3 regions of the Corynebacterium tuscaniense DNF00037 genome follow, and region 2 is predicted to be linked to each of the others. Evidence: predicted binding sites of a transcription regulator. Region 2 holds the regulator's gene; each other region holds the start of a gene.
What was found. The regulator LexA, encoded in region 2, represses DNA repair genes until DNA is damaged. The targets are predictions, from matches to a motif close to CGAACANNTGTTCG.
Positions count from the first base shown of each region.

Region 1: a site for LexA is predicted at 2,303-2,316, ahead of HMPREF2129_RS01065 (SAV_6107 family HEPN domain-containing protein). Genes of this name have one in related genera too.
Region 3: a site for LexA is predicted at 2,122-2,135, ahead of HMPREF2129_RS05105 (HNH endonuclease signature motif containing protein). Genes of this name have one in related genera too.

Region 1 is NZ_JRNG01000002.1:93,006-97,155, forward strand. Features, by position in the region: gene rsmH (16S rRNA (cytosine(1402)-N(4))-methyltransferase RsmH) at 1-304, opposite strand, end outside; gene mraZ (division/cell wall cluster transcriptional repressor MraZ) at 479-913, opposite strand; gene HMPREF2129_RS01060 (DUF3040 domain-containing protein) at 1,303-1,692, opposite strand; gene HMPREF2129_RS01065 (SAV_6107 family HEPN domain-containing protein) at 1,791-2,228, opposite strand; gene HMPREF2129_RS01070 (GNAT family N-acetyltransferase) at 2,374-2,925, shown strand; gene HMPREF2129_RS01075 (polyprenyl synthetase family protein) at 2,996-4,099, shown strand; gene HMPREF2129_RS01080 (alpha-(1->6)-mannopyranosyltransferase A) at 4,111-4,150, shown strand, end outside.
Region 2 is NZ_JRNG01000001.1:33,411-37,560, reverse strand. Features, by position in the region: gene HMPREF2129_RS00175 (1-phosphofructokinase family hexose kinase) at 1-452, opposite strand, end outside; gene HMPREF2129_RS00170 (DeoR/GlpR family DNA-binding transcription regulator) at 591-1,370, opposite strand; gene lexA (transcriptional repressor LexA) at 1,483-2,157, opposite strand; gene HMPREF2129_RS10935 (hypothetical protein) at 2,403-2,774, shown strand; gene nrdR (transcriptional regulator NrdR) at 2,835-3,299, shown strand; gene hrpA (ATP-dependent RNA helicase HrpA) at 3,296-4,150, opposite strand, start outside.
Region 3 is NZ_JRNG01000018.1:30,944-35,093, forward strand. Features, by position in the region: gene HMPREF2129_RS05090 (resuscitation-promoting factor) at 1-609, opposite strand, end outside; gene HMPREF2129_RS05095 (TatD family hydrolase) at 793-1,629, opposite strand; gene HMPREF2129_RS05100 (DUF3806 domain-containing protein) at 1,654-2,046, shown strand; gene HMPREF2129_RS05105 (HNH endonuclease signature motif containing protein) at 2,170-3,603, shown strand; gene metG (methionine--tRNA ligase) at 3,597-4,150, opposite strand, start outside.

The DNA of each region.
Region 1 (4,150 bases), on a different contig from region 2:
TCGCCCCTTCATCATGTGCCAGCGAATCTTCTAAGCAATCAAAACGACCTTGCACTGGCAGGAAACGATCCGAGAAAGGCGCAAGCCGTTCAGCGGCCTTGCGCAGTGCTTTCCCATCACGGTCAATTCCGATTACGGAAGCATGCGGGAAAATTTCCAAGAAGTATTCAGTGTGACCCCCGGCTCCTAGGGTGCCATCAACGATGACAGCGTTCGCACCGAAAGCTTCCACCGCAGGACGCAACAGCTCCCCCATGCGATCGCGCATTACAGGGACGTGCCCGTGGTTGACATGATGTGCCATGTTTGTTGCCACCGGGTCACCCCCTTCATTCGCGGCTTGTTGTTCACTTACGTGCACTCGCGGGGAACGTATAGAGCCCTACCCGGGGCGGTCATTCTGATATCGGGGAAGTACACCAGAACGACTCGCGCCCCGAGCAGAGGTCATACACGCTCTCCGCTAATCGCCCACTTTCTAAAGCAGGCCTGAGAGAATGTCGTCCTCATCAGCCGCAGAGAAAGCGGCTTCCGTATTTTCTTGGTATTTCGCCCAGGACTCGGCGTCCCAGATTTCCAAGAAATCCACTGAACCGATGACCACGCACTCCTTAGATAGTTGCGCGTAATCCCGGTGCGCCGGCGACAGCGTGATGCGACCAGATCCGTCGAGCGTCTGCTCATCCGCACTTGCTGCCAAGTTACGAATGAAGGCGCGCGCCTTCGGATTCGTGCGTGAAACCGCGGCTGCTTTACGTGCACGTGCCGCAAATTCCTCGCGGGGATAGACCGCCAAAGAATGGTCCTGCCCCTTGGTCACCATCAGCCCGTCCGCCAAACCCTCACGGAATTTAGCGGGCAACGTCAGGCGCCCTTTGTCATCCAGCTTTGGGGTGTAGGTGCCTAGAAACATCCGGCGCCCCACCTTTCTTGCTCGATGACTCCGGTTGTGAACTTTTATCCGCGAAAGGCCAGAAGTGCCCCACTAACCTCTCACTGCGCCCCACTTTAACCCACAATCCCCCACAAATTCCACTCTCACGTCAAACTTTCTTTCCACTTCCAGAAAAATACGAGGTCAAGATGCATAAAAAATGTGGCAGACACGCCCGCATTTTTGAATAACAACCGTTAACTAGATTCTCTTAAATGCCAATTCTCCCCATCAGATCGCGCTCAACGCCGCGAACAAAACCATAAATTCCCAGGTGCCGTTTAAGGGTGGGTGATAGTGGGGGACATAGGTGGGAGAAAGTGGGCGCATAAAAAATCCCCGCCAAGAGGCGGGGATTGATGCGCTACTTACTGCCCTTCAAACCTGCGACGGAAGTTCTCCTCCATTCGAGAACTCATGCCACCGCGCTGCGAAGGATGCTTGGCGCGGCCCGTCTGGCGTGCGTTCGGTTCAGCTGGAGTGTGGAGGGCCCAGACGCCACCAGCAAACATGACAACGAAGCCAATAATGCTCAAGCTCACAAACCACAGACTTTGAGCCGCCAAAGCCACGCCCCCAATAAGAAGGCACAACCCCAGCACAATGAGAGCCACAGAGCGCATTGTTAAGCGCCCGGATTCAGGACCACCCTGGAAGCGAGACGCGGAAGCAACGGATGCCCCAAACTTCGGGTCATCCGCAAGGAGCGACTCCTCAATCTCGCGGAGCTGCTGCTGTTCTTGCTCAGAAAGGGCCACGATTCCTCCAGCCGTGCACTCGATGTCCACTTTGAGGATATAACGATTCAGTGGGCAGGTTTGTTCCTCAGGATAACAGTACCGCCCGAAAAACGCCCCTAAGCTGCAGCCATACCGTCCCCCACACCGGTGACTTCTGCGTAAAAATCCGCAGCATCAGCAACAAGCGCAGTCGCTTTCACAGGATTCGGGCGAAGCTCAATACCCGATGCAACCCGGCCACGCAGTGCGGAGTATCCACTAAAAACATCAGCCCACACCTCGCCCCGGGCGCCAGTAATGCGCAGCTTGTCCCAAGCGCTCGTAGGCAGCCTCTTGCGCTTGGCCACGGCTGCTGATTCCGCGATAGCAGCGCCCGCGGTACGCAAAGCGGCGCGATAAGCACTTTCAATTGCAAGGTCATACTCACCACGAGCGATGCGCAATTGGGCATCCGCGAGAAGTTCCCGTGCAGAATCAAGAAACGCTTCATACTGGGTTACCCGTGGAACCGTGCCACAAGTAGCACCCGTCGTGGCAGAAATAATGCTGTTCATCTTTAACACCTCACTGTGATCTGCTTTGTTGCCCTCACATTAGAAAACCCGTGCGACACCCCTTCTCACATGTTCGAACACTTGTTCTAAGTTATGCATTTTTACTCCGCTCAGGGTCGCGTCATGGTTCGATGGTGACGTGCCTATGACATTCCGCCACCTCACTGCACCACAGTTCACTGAGTCGGTGCCGGAACTCGTGGATCTCTACATCGCAGCCATGAAGTATCCGCCTGCAATACGTGAGCAGCGCATCGCTGTGTGGCGCCGTGATGCCACCTCTCCCGGTTTTGTTGCTGTGACTGCTTATAAAAACGACACACTGGTTGGAATCGCCTATGGCTTCAAAGGCACACGTGACCGGTGGTGGGACCTCCAGCTAAGAAGAGGTCTATTTCAGCGGCAGGCGATGACACCTGCCATGATCACAGTGATACGGAACTACTTTGAGGTCGCCGAAATTCATGTCGCACCCGATCTGCAATGCAAGGGCACTGGCCGGAAACTCATGCACATGTTGCTGGAGCAAACCACGGAACCCTACGCTTTGCTGTCCACACCGGAGGTGCCAGGTGAGAATAATGCTGCGTTCGGGCTTTACCGCTCCCTCGGCTTCCTGGACGTTTTGCGCCATTTCACCTACGCCGGCGACAGTCGCCCCTTTGCCATCCTGGGCAGGAAACTGCCTCTGACCTGACTGCCCGCACCTAGCTGTAAAGTGAGCGGTATTGCTAACCACCCGCAACTGGTTAAAGGAGCCATGTTTCGTGCAACAAACCCCTTCCGGTTCCGCCCCCACCCTCGATGATGTTCCGGCGGCGGTGGAACGCCAACTGAACGCATTTCTGAATCAGGTTTCCCCACCTGTTGCTGAGATCGGTGCCCCCGTTGCAAACGCCGTGGGCCTTTTGCGCGACTTTGTTCTGGGTGGTGGAAAACGCATTCGCCCGACTTTTGGCTGGGTTGGCTACACCGCTGCGGGAGGTTTGGAAAAGGGTGAAGAGGACCCCAGAGCTGTTCTGCGGGCTGTCAGTGCACTCGAGTTCATCCAGGCATGTGCTCTTATCCACGATGACATCATCGATGCTTCCGATACCCGGCGCGGCAACCCCACTGTTCACCGCGCAGCGGCAGCCAACCACCGGTCACAGGGATGGCACGGTGATGCGGAGGTCTTTGGGCAGAACGTGGCCATTCTCATTGGTGACCTTGCACTGGTGTGGGCAGATGACATGTGGCATGGCTCGGGACTGAGCACCGCTGCCCGGGACCGGGCGCATGAACCATGGCGCGGGATGCGCAGTGAGGTTATCGGTGGCCAAATCCTAGATATTTCCTTGGAGGCAGCCAGCTCCGAAAGCGAGGAACTAGCTAACGCAGTCAATGTGTACAAGACCGCCGCGTACACCATTGAACGCCCACTGCACTTGGGTGCAGCCGTGGCTGGTGCCGATGAGACAACGATTACCGCGCTGCGTGGGTATGGTCGCGACATCGGCGTGGCATATCAGCTCCGCGATGATCTGCTGGGGGTCTTCGGCGACCCAGAGGTCACCGGCAAGCCCGCCGGTGATGATTTGCGGGAGGGTAAGCGCACCGTTTTGTATTCCCTGGCTTTGCGGGCCGCGGACCAGACCGATCCGGTGGCGGCGGAGAAACTCCGCTCCGGAATCGGCGTGGTGCAGGACCCGAAGGATATCGCGGAGCTCACGGCGATTATTGAGGGAACGGGGGCGGTGGAGGACGTCGAAAAGCGAATTGCGCATTTGACGGAAACCGGGCTTTCCTCCCTTAACCATGCGCAGCTGGACCACAATGCCGCGGAAGCCTTGAAGACAATGGCCGAAAAAGCCACTGCGCGACGTATGTAAAGGATTGTTCGTTGGCAGCTCGCTCTTGGATTATCCCGCTCGGTGTCGTGG
Region 2 (4,150 bases):
ACAGCCACCAACGTGGAATACCAGTCATAAGGAGCACCCGGCGGAAGTGAGCCAGCCAGAACAACCACGTCCGACATAGCAGCACTCGTTGCTACTGCATCCTCCAGTGCAGCTATGGTGTCCGGTGTTAACCGCGCGCCCTGCTCATTGAGTTTGGTAGTCACCCCTGTTGCATCAGTAATGGTTGTGTTGGCGCGGACATTCCCGTCCACCGCGACGGTGCGCAGCGGAATATGTGCCTCGTGCGCGAGTGCAACAAAGGGATCAGTGTCATGTGCTGGCGCTAACGCAAGCACGGACTCTCCAGCTTTCAGGAGGGCATGGGCAACATTGATGCCCTTCCCACCGGGTTCACGGGAGCTGGTGGTTACGCGGATGACCTCTCCAGCAGTGAGACTATCCACGGTGAAAGTGACGTCAACGCTTGGATTAGGCGTGAAAGTAAAGATCACGGGTGGCGTACCCCTCACGGTTGTAGGTGGGGTGGAGCGGGAAAACTCCTTCGCCAGTATGCCCGATAGCGCCCCTACATGATGTTACAACCAGGCAGAAAACGCACACTGCAAACACGTCATCGCCACAGACTAGCCCTAACCTGCTTGGATAACTTGGATACCGCGTTCCATCAGCTCATCAACATAGGATGCCGGTGCGTCGGAATCGGTGATCACCACATCGATGGAATCGAGGGGGGCAAAGCTCACAAGATAATCCGTCCCCAGTTTTGAGGAATCGCACAGCACCACAACTTTGCGGGTGTTGGTGACCATCGCTGATTTCACCGCAGCTTCTTGCGCGTCTGCAGTAGACAGACCGTGGTCGATGGTCAGTGCATTGGTGCCAATAAAAGCTACATCTGCGCGCAGAAGCGCCAATGTGCGCAAAGCAGTATCACCGACAACAGCCTGGGTGATTGCGCGAACAGTGCCACCAAGGAGCTGAACATTTATGGTGCCCAGGCTGGATAAATCGAGCGCAATGGGCAGGGAGTTGGTTACAAAAGACAAAGCACGTGCTTCAGGGAGGTCCTTGATGAGTCCAGCGAGAGTATTGATCGTGGAGCCTGAATCAAGAAAAACAGAGCCGCCAGCCACGGGTAGAAAACTCAGTGCGGCTTGTGCGATGGCGGTTTTAGCCGTGGCTGCCGAACGATAGCGGGTGTGAAGGGGGAACTCCGCAGTGAGGTAGGACTGGTTTGATACGGCACCACCGTGGACACGTTGGACTACACCTTCGCGGTCGAGCACTGCCAGGTCTCGTCGGATTGTCTCTGCGGTGACATCAAAACGCTCAGACAGCTCTGTCACGTTGACGCGACCTTCGACTGCAGTCAGAGATGCGATTTGGCGACGACGCTCCTCGGCGTACATGAGACTTCCTTGAATGCAGGGGATGCTAACAAATCCTCATTATGTATGCGAGGGGCGAAAACGGAGTCTGGATTAGTTTTGCTTTGGTCCGTTTCACCCCCGTGAGGGTGGGCTAGAGCTTGCGGAAAACAGAGACCACAAGGCCCATGATTTCCGCTTCGTCGCCCTTGATAGGCGAGAAAGCGTCATTGTGAGGAAGCAACCACACGCCAGTGGAGTCCTGATGGAACTCCTTCACTGTTGCTTCACCATCAATAAGTGCGGCGACAAACTGGCCTTCCTCCGCTACTGGCTGCGTGCGCACTGCAACCCAGTCGCCGTCCAAGATGCCGGCGTCGCGCATGGACTCGCCGACAACCTGAAGCAAGTACAAGTCACCATCGCCGACGAGTTCCGAGGGGAGTGGGAAGTACTCAGTAACATTTTCCTCAGCCAAAATCGGATTGCCGGCTGCTATCTGGCCGACAACGGGGATGTAGCGTGGCGCCGCAGCCTCCTCGGGGACATTTGCATCCTGCTTGTTTGACTTCCGTCCGGTGCGTGGGAGGTGGCGCAGGTCAACAGCGCGAGGTTTATTCGGATCACGCCGCAAGAAACCCTTTTTCTCAAGTTCTTTGAGCTGGTAAGCCACAGACGACGTGGATTGCAGGCCAGCAGCATCGCCGATCTCGCGGATGCTTGGCGGATAACCGCGCAACACCACAGCATCCTGGATGACCTCCAGAATGCGGCGCTGCCGGTCCGTCAACGTTTTGATGTCAGGTCTCTTGTCTTCTTTTTTAGCCATGTCGCTGTTGTCCTTCCTTTGCTGATGCCCTAGACGACGCTTTTTAGTTGCAAATGAGTTCCTTCACTTCTCGTTTCTACCACGAGTAAGCAAGTTTGTTCGATATTTTTCCGCTACGTCTGGACAAAGTTTTATCTGGTTGCTATAAATCGAACATAGTACCTATCGAACATGTAAGCGAAGTGTTTGATCGAACATGTCGTGGCCGTTCGTAGGATCGTAGGTAGAACAGAAAGGAAAACATAATGACTATCTCCATTGCACGACCTCACGGCACTGATATTGTCTGCGGTGATCTTCGCGCTGCGGTCCAGCCGGCGGATGTGTGGGACATTAATTCCACTCGCACCCCTCGCCGTCATGCCGGCAGTGTTCGAACGTTGGCAGACTCTGATCGAAAAGAAAGTCTAACGCAATCCCGGGCTTCAATTAGGGGAGTGGAAGCTTTCGAAAACATTGAAGCTCGCCGCGAAAAGCGTGGTGCTATTGCGATGGGCGTGTTGCTGGGAATTGGGCTTTTTATTGGCTCTGCACTCGGGGGCGCTTTCTCCGGTGGGGAGATTGACCCAGCTGACACAGCGGTTGATGGTGCCGTGGCCAGCATGAGCGCCCGCTAGTTCGGTGCTGCTGCAAAGTAGCTAGATACCTGATGCGCCAAGAGAGTAGAATCCTTTCCTGTGCATTGCCCTTTCTGCCATAACGATCATTCCCGCGTCTCGGACTCGCGTCTTGTAGACGCGGGTTCTGCTATTCGTCGCCGCCGTGAGTGCACCGCGTGTGGGGGACGGTTCACCACGGTTGAAAAAGCCATTCTCACCGTGGTTAAACGAAATGGTGTCAGTGAACCCTTCGACAGAGACAAGCTGATTGTTGGTGTGCGCCGAGCATGCCAGGGCCGTGATGTTTCAGATGATGCTCTGAAGCGTCTTGCCCAGGAAGTGGAAGAGATTGTTCGTGCGCAAGGGAGCTCACAAGTTCTTTCTAATGACATTGGTCTTGCCATCTTGGAGCCTCTCCGAGCGCTCGATGAGGTGGCCTACCTGCGTTTCGCTTCGGTGTACAAGTCCTTCGAAAGTGCAGATGACTTCGAGTCGGAGATCCGCCTCATGCGTCGCCGTGACCGCGGCATTGATGAGCTTTAGAGCTTGTCCACCATCTTCTCAATCCGCCGTGGGCTCACTGGTCTAGAAGTTCCCAGACGTTGAGCGAAAAGACTGACGCGTAACTCTTCGATGCGCCAGAGAATCTCTTTGACTGGCTTTGACCTTGCTGCGCCCTTGGGTAGTCGAGTGAGCTTGGCATCAAGATACGTCTTGACGTCATCGATGACGGCTTGGCGGTCCGCATCCCTGTCAGGGTCATGGTTCATATCATCCAGCCGCATCTGCACCGCCGACAAGTAGCGGGGCAGGTGCTGTAGGTGCTCCATGCCGTGGATGGTGATTGCGTTTTTGGGCAGAAGGAATGCCATCTGGGCCTTGACGTCATCGATGGCTGGTCCGCTCCACTTGTTCAGCTCTGCCGCGATGTTGATGTACTCGGCGACACCGCCGGCAATGCCGACGACAGCGCGACGCACAGCACCAGGCACATCGGGCTTGACCTTGTTCAGCAGGGCATCAAATTCTTCAGGCGTGCGTACCGGGCCGCCGTGGGCAAACATGAGATCACGGATAGCAGCGATGCGAGCATCTTCCACGAGGCCAGCAGCACCACCGTGCGGGTACTTATCTACAGCTACGCGTTGGCGCAGCGGAAGCCCCTTGGTCATCTGCGTTGGTGAAACTGCGATTTGGCGCATGAGCATGGCCAACGTGGCCGTGACCATCGAAGCATCAGCGGCAGCCTTGGTGGGGAAGACCTTGACGCGCACGCCGTCCTTGGTTGCTTCCAAAGCAGGGAATGCATCAACGTGGTTGCCTTCAATTTCCGTGGTCACGGTTTCCGGCACGGTACCGAGGGTGTCAGCAGTCCATTCTTTGGCGGAATCCGT
Region 3 (4,150 bases), on a different contig from region 2:
CACCGTCATATTCTCCGTCACCGGCGTATCCAGTGCCGGGCTCACACGGTCATTGGAATCCACGAGGACACCGCGTGCTGCCAGCAGATCCCCTACAGTCTTGGCAGCAGCAGAAGTGTAAGTAACGTTCCCACCATCACGGATAGCCACGATTTTCGGGGAGGTGACCTCAATGGTCATATTGTCTTTGACTGCCTGGCCCTCGCCGTAACTATGGCTGGAGCCGCCGACGATACCAGGCAGCTCACCGAGCAGATCATCCACGGTTGCGGCCGTGGTGGTGAATTCCTGCGCCTGACCACCATCGATAGACACTGCGACCGGCTTGGCGGTGCGCACGGTCACGGTATCACCGTTCGCCAGCGATTCGGATGGCGCGGGGTACACCAAGTCCTTGTCCCCCACATCAACACCAGCTGCCTTGAGCGCACCGCCAACATTGCCAGCGAAGGTACTCAGCTCAACTGCATCACCGTTAACGTCAACAGTGACGTCCTTCTGAGCCGCCATGGCGGTGGCAGCACTGCCGATAGCAATTGCGCCGATAGCAGAAGAAGTGATCACAGCGCGGGTGGTTGAACTCTTATTGATGCGGCGATGATGCGACATAAAAAGAACAGTCCTTACAGCGTTGGGGATATAGCTCGAATAATACAAGCAAGTATAACAATACGATAAAGGTACGCGGAAGACCAGCAGATTTTCAAAACGTACAAGTACGTCTTTATTAATTAAGCCTACTCATCGCCACAATAATCACTCTTGTTGACAGTACTCACTCGCGCACCTATTTCACACACCAAAAACACGATTGAATGTCTCCCCCACTTCCGTGGCAAGATCCCCCACAGCCATCCCACGCATCTCCGCCACCACGTGCGCCGTGTGCCCAATGAGTCCAGGTTCATTTCGTGCACCACGGAATGGTTCCGGGGTCATGTACGGCGCATCCGTCTCAATGAGCAACTGCCCGGCCGGCGCAAGAGCAGCAGCCTCACGCAGTTCGTCGTTCCGTTTGAATGTCACATTCCCGGCAAAGGACAGGACGTAACCACGGTCGATGGCTTCGCGTGCGACGTCGAGAGGCGAAGAAAAGCAGTGCAGCATGACATGTTCCGGTTGCGGCGCGTCCGCGAGAATGCGCATCATGTCCGCATCACCCTCGCGGTTGTGAATCATGAGCGCCTTGCCAGAATCAACCGCGAGCTGAATATGCCAGCGGAACGCCTCTTCCTGCACATCAAGCGGTGCTGTGCGGTCGGGGTCATGCTTGATCCAATGCGTATCAATGCCAGTCTCCCCAATTGCCACGCAGCGCTCATCCGTAGCCATCTGCGTGAGCCGCTCGCGCGCCGCCCCATCGAGCTCACCCGCGCGCGTCGGATGGATCGCACATGCCGCAAACACACGGTCGTTGAAGTGCGCGGCCTGCAATGCCAGCTCCGCCTCATCGAGGCCATCGCCGACAGTGCAGATCCGTTCAACGCCGGCGTCCACGGCACGCGCCACAATCGCATCCACCTCGTCCTTGTTGCGGGCACCGGTTGAGGCGAGGTGCGTGTGTGCGTCGATAAGCCCAGCAATTCGCTCAGCCGGGACGGGAATGGGGCGAGGTTTCTTCTTCGACATGAATTCCAGCCTATCCTCGAGCACATGACATTCCACGACATCGATGCTGCAACCCGCACCCAAATCGACCGTGACCTCGCCGAAGCTGCCGTCGCCGGAATCAACGGATCTATCGACGACATCGTCGCCGCATTCGAAGAGACCTTGGGCGAATACCTCGCCCTCGACCCCGACCTACGCCGCAGCTATTCTCGCGGCGACATCGCGCGCATGTACGGCACCGCGCTCGGCGACGCGTTCATCCGCGAGCACGGTTTCGAGTGGCAATTGCTTGTCGACGCCTACGGCACCGACCTCGTTGTCACCTCCCCCGACCGAGAGATGTACACCGCTCCCCTTGTGGTGGTGGACACGCGTTTCGAAGACGAGGCGACCGGGAAGCTGACTGCTTTCATTGAGCAGTTCTTGGGCGATTAGCTTTCGGTTCACACCTTATACTCGAACCCCTTTTCGAATCTGTTCGAATGATACCGGTGACGTGTCGTAGTGATGTGAAAATATGTTCGTACGAACTTAAAAACACATCAACACGGGGGAACCATGACCCAATTGACCGACCGTCCGCCACAACCACCGCCCTCGAGCCCAACTGCCTTCTTTGCCACCGAGAACCCCGACAACATCGATGCCGTTGCCGGGATGGGCATGCGCGCGGCATTCCACGCGGTGTTCCATCACTACGCCACCGCCGATGAGTTTGAGGGCTCCAAAGACCACGACACTGAACTCGCCCGCATGTGCTCCGCCACGGGTTTATCCCTCATTGAGGTCCGCAGTGCCGTCTACGCCTACCGCACCCTCAAAGATCTCCCTATACTGCATGCCCTCCAAGAGGCCACCCACCGTCTTGACCTCCGCCGCTTGAAAGCCATCGACCGTGCCATCAGCGTGCTCGGCGAAACCCCTAACCCCGAAGTGTTCGCGGTACTGGATGCTCTGCTGGTCGCGCTATTCACTCCAACGAAGCCGAACCAGGCGCTCCCCGGCGCGAACACCATCACCACCCGCCTGAACAAGGCGATCGGCGACATGGATTCCTCCGTCGCCTATGACTCCAAGAAACGTGAGAAGCGCGAACAGGGACGCACCCTTTTACCGGGCGAGTGCGAAGTCACCTTCCACGATGGCTACCACCACGGCACCACTGGCATGACCCTGATTGCGGACCATGCCACGTCAGCCTCCGTCAAAGCCTTTATTGGTGCAACCGCGAAAGAGCACGGCATCACTGATGATGAAGCCACACTGCTTCTCCTCACCGGGAAGCTCTCCCCTACCCCGACTGCTCGCGTGTTTGGCTACGCACCCAAGAATAGGGACGGCACGATCGATGAATCCGCCTCCGTCTTCATTCCGGGCCATGGCTTCACCACAGCAACAGGAACCGAGATGTTCCATTCTTTTGAGCCAAAACTTGTAGACATGGATGCAGCCTCCACGCGCAGCATCCCTGGCTATGTCCCACCCGCTGACATCGCCGCATTCGTTCGCGGCCGCGACGGCACCTGTGTCTACCCCGGTTGTGAGCGCACAGCCTGGGAATGCCAGCTCGACCACCGCATCGCTTACGGCCTCGGTGGTACAACAACAGCGAGCAACCTGTACTGCCTCTGTCAAAAGCACCACAATGTTAAAACCGATCGCAGGGCGTTCTACCTGGTAGATCACTCTACAGGTGACGTGGTCTGGCTCTTTTCTGACGGCACCTACGCGCTGGCTGACCAAACCGGATTCATCAATAGCCAGGTCACCGAAACCACGCCGCGCTGGAAGCACACCATCGACGATGTGGAGCGCCTCAAACGCACCCGCTCCCGCTTCTTTGCCAAATGCCACCGGGTGCTCGATGTTTTCGAGGAAAACTTTGACTACGAAGAATGCCTCAAATCACTGTCATCCCTTGAACGTGAGTACGGGATGGAATTTCCTTTCCACCCCGTACCGTTCCCGGAAGAACCGGAGGTTGACTACTGAACCGGCGCCCACTCCGGGCCAGTTTCACCCAGTTCGGGGTCGAGCTTGGCGATGAGCGGCTGTGGTTTCTCCAGCTTCGTGCCCGGCACCACATCGACGCGGCCCCATGTGGCCTGCTGGGTGGTGTAGTCACCGGTGATGACTGGGTAGCTCTGGCCCTTTTCAGGCAGGTCGACGCCGACGAGATCCAGGTCTTCGTCATCGGTGACTTCTTCCACGCGCGGGGTGGCGGCCCAGATGCCGTCGCGGCCGAGGGTCTCGTGGACCTTCTGCGCGATGTGCGGAAGGAACGGGGTGAGCATGGCGTTGCAGTCCGACACAACCTGGAGTGCAGTCCACAGCACGGTGGCAAGGCGCTCACGCTGAGCGTCGTCCTTGGCCAGCTTCCACGGCTCCTGGTCGGCAATGTAAGCATTTGCTTCGCCAACGACGTGCATGATCTTGGTGATCGCAGCCTTGAAGTGGGCAAGTGCGAGATCCTTGCCGGCAGACTCGAAAGTCTGGGAGGCGAGGTCAAGGATGACGCGGTCAGCCTCGTTGAGCGTGC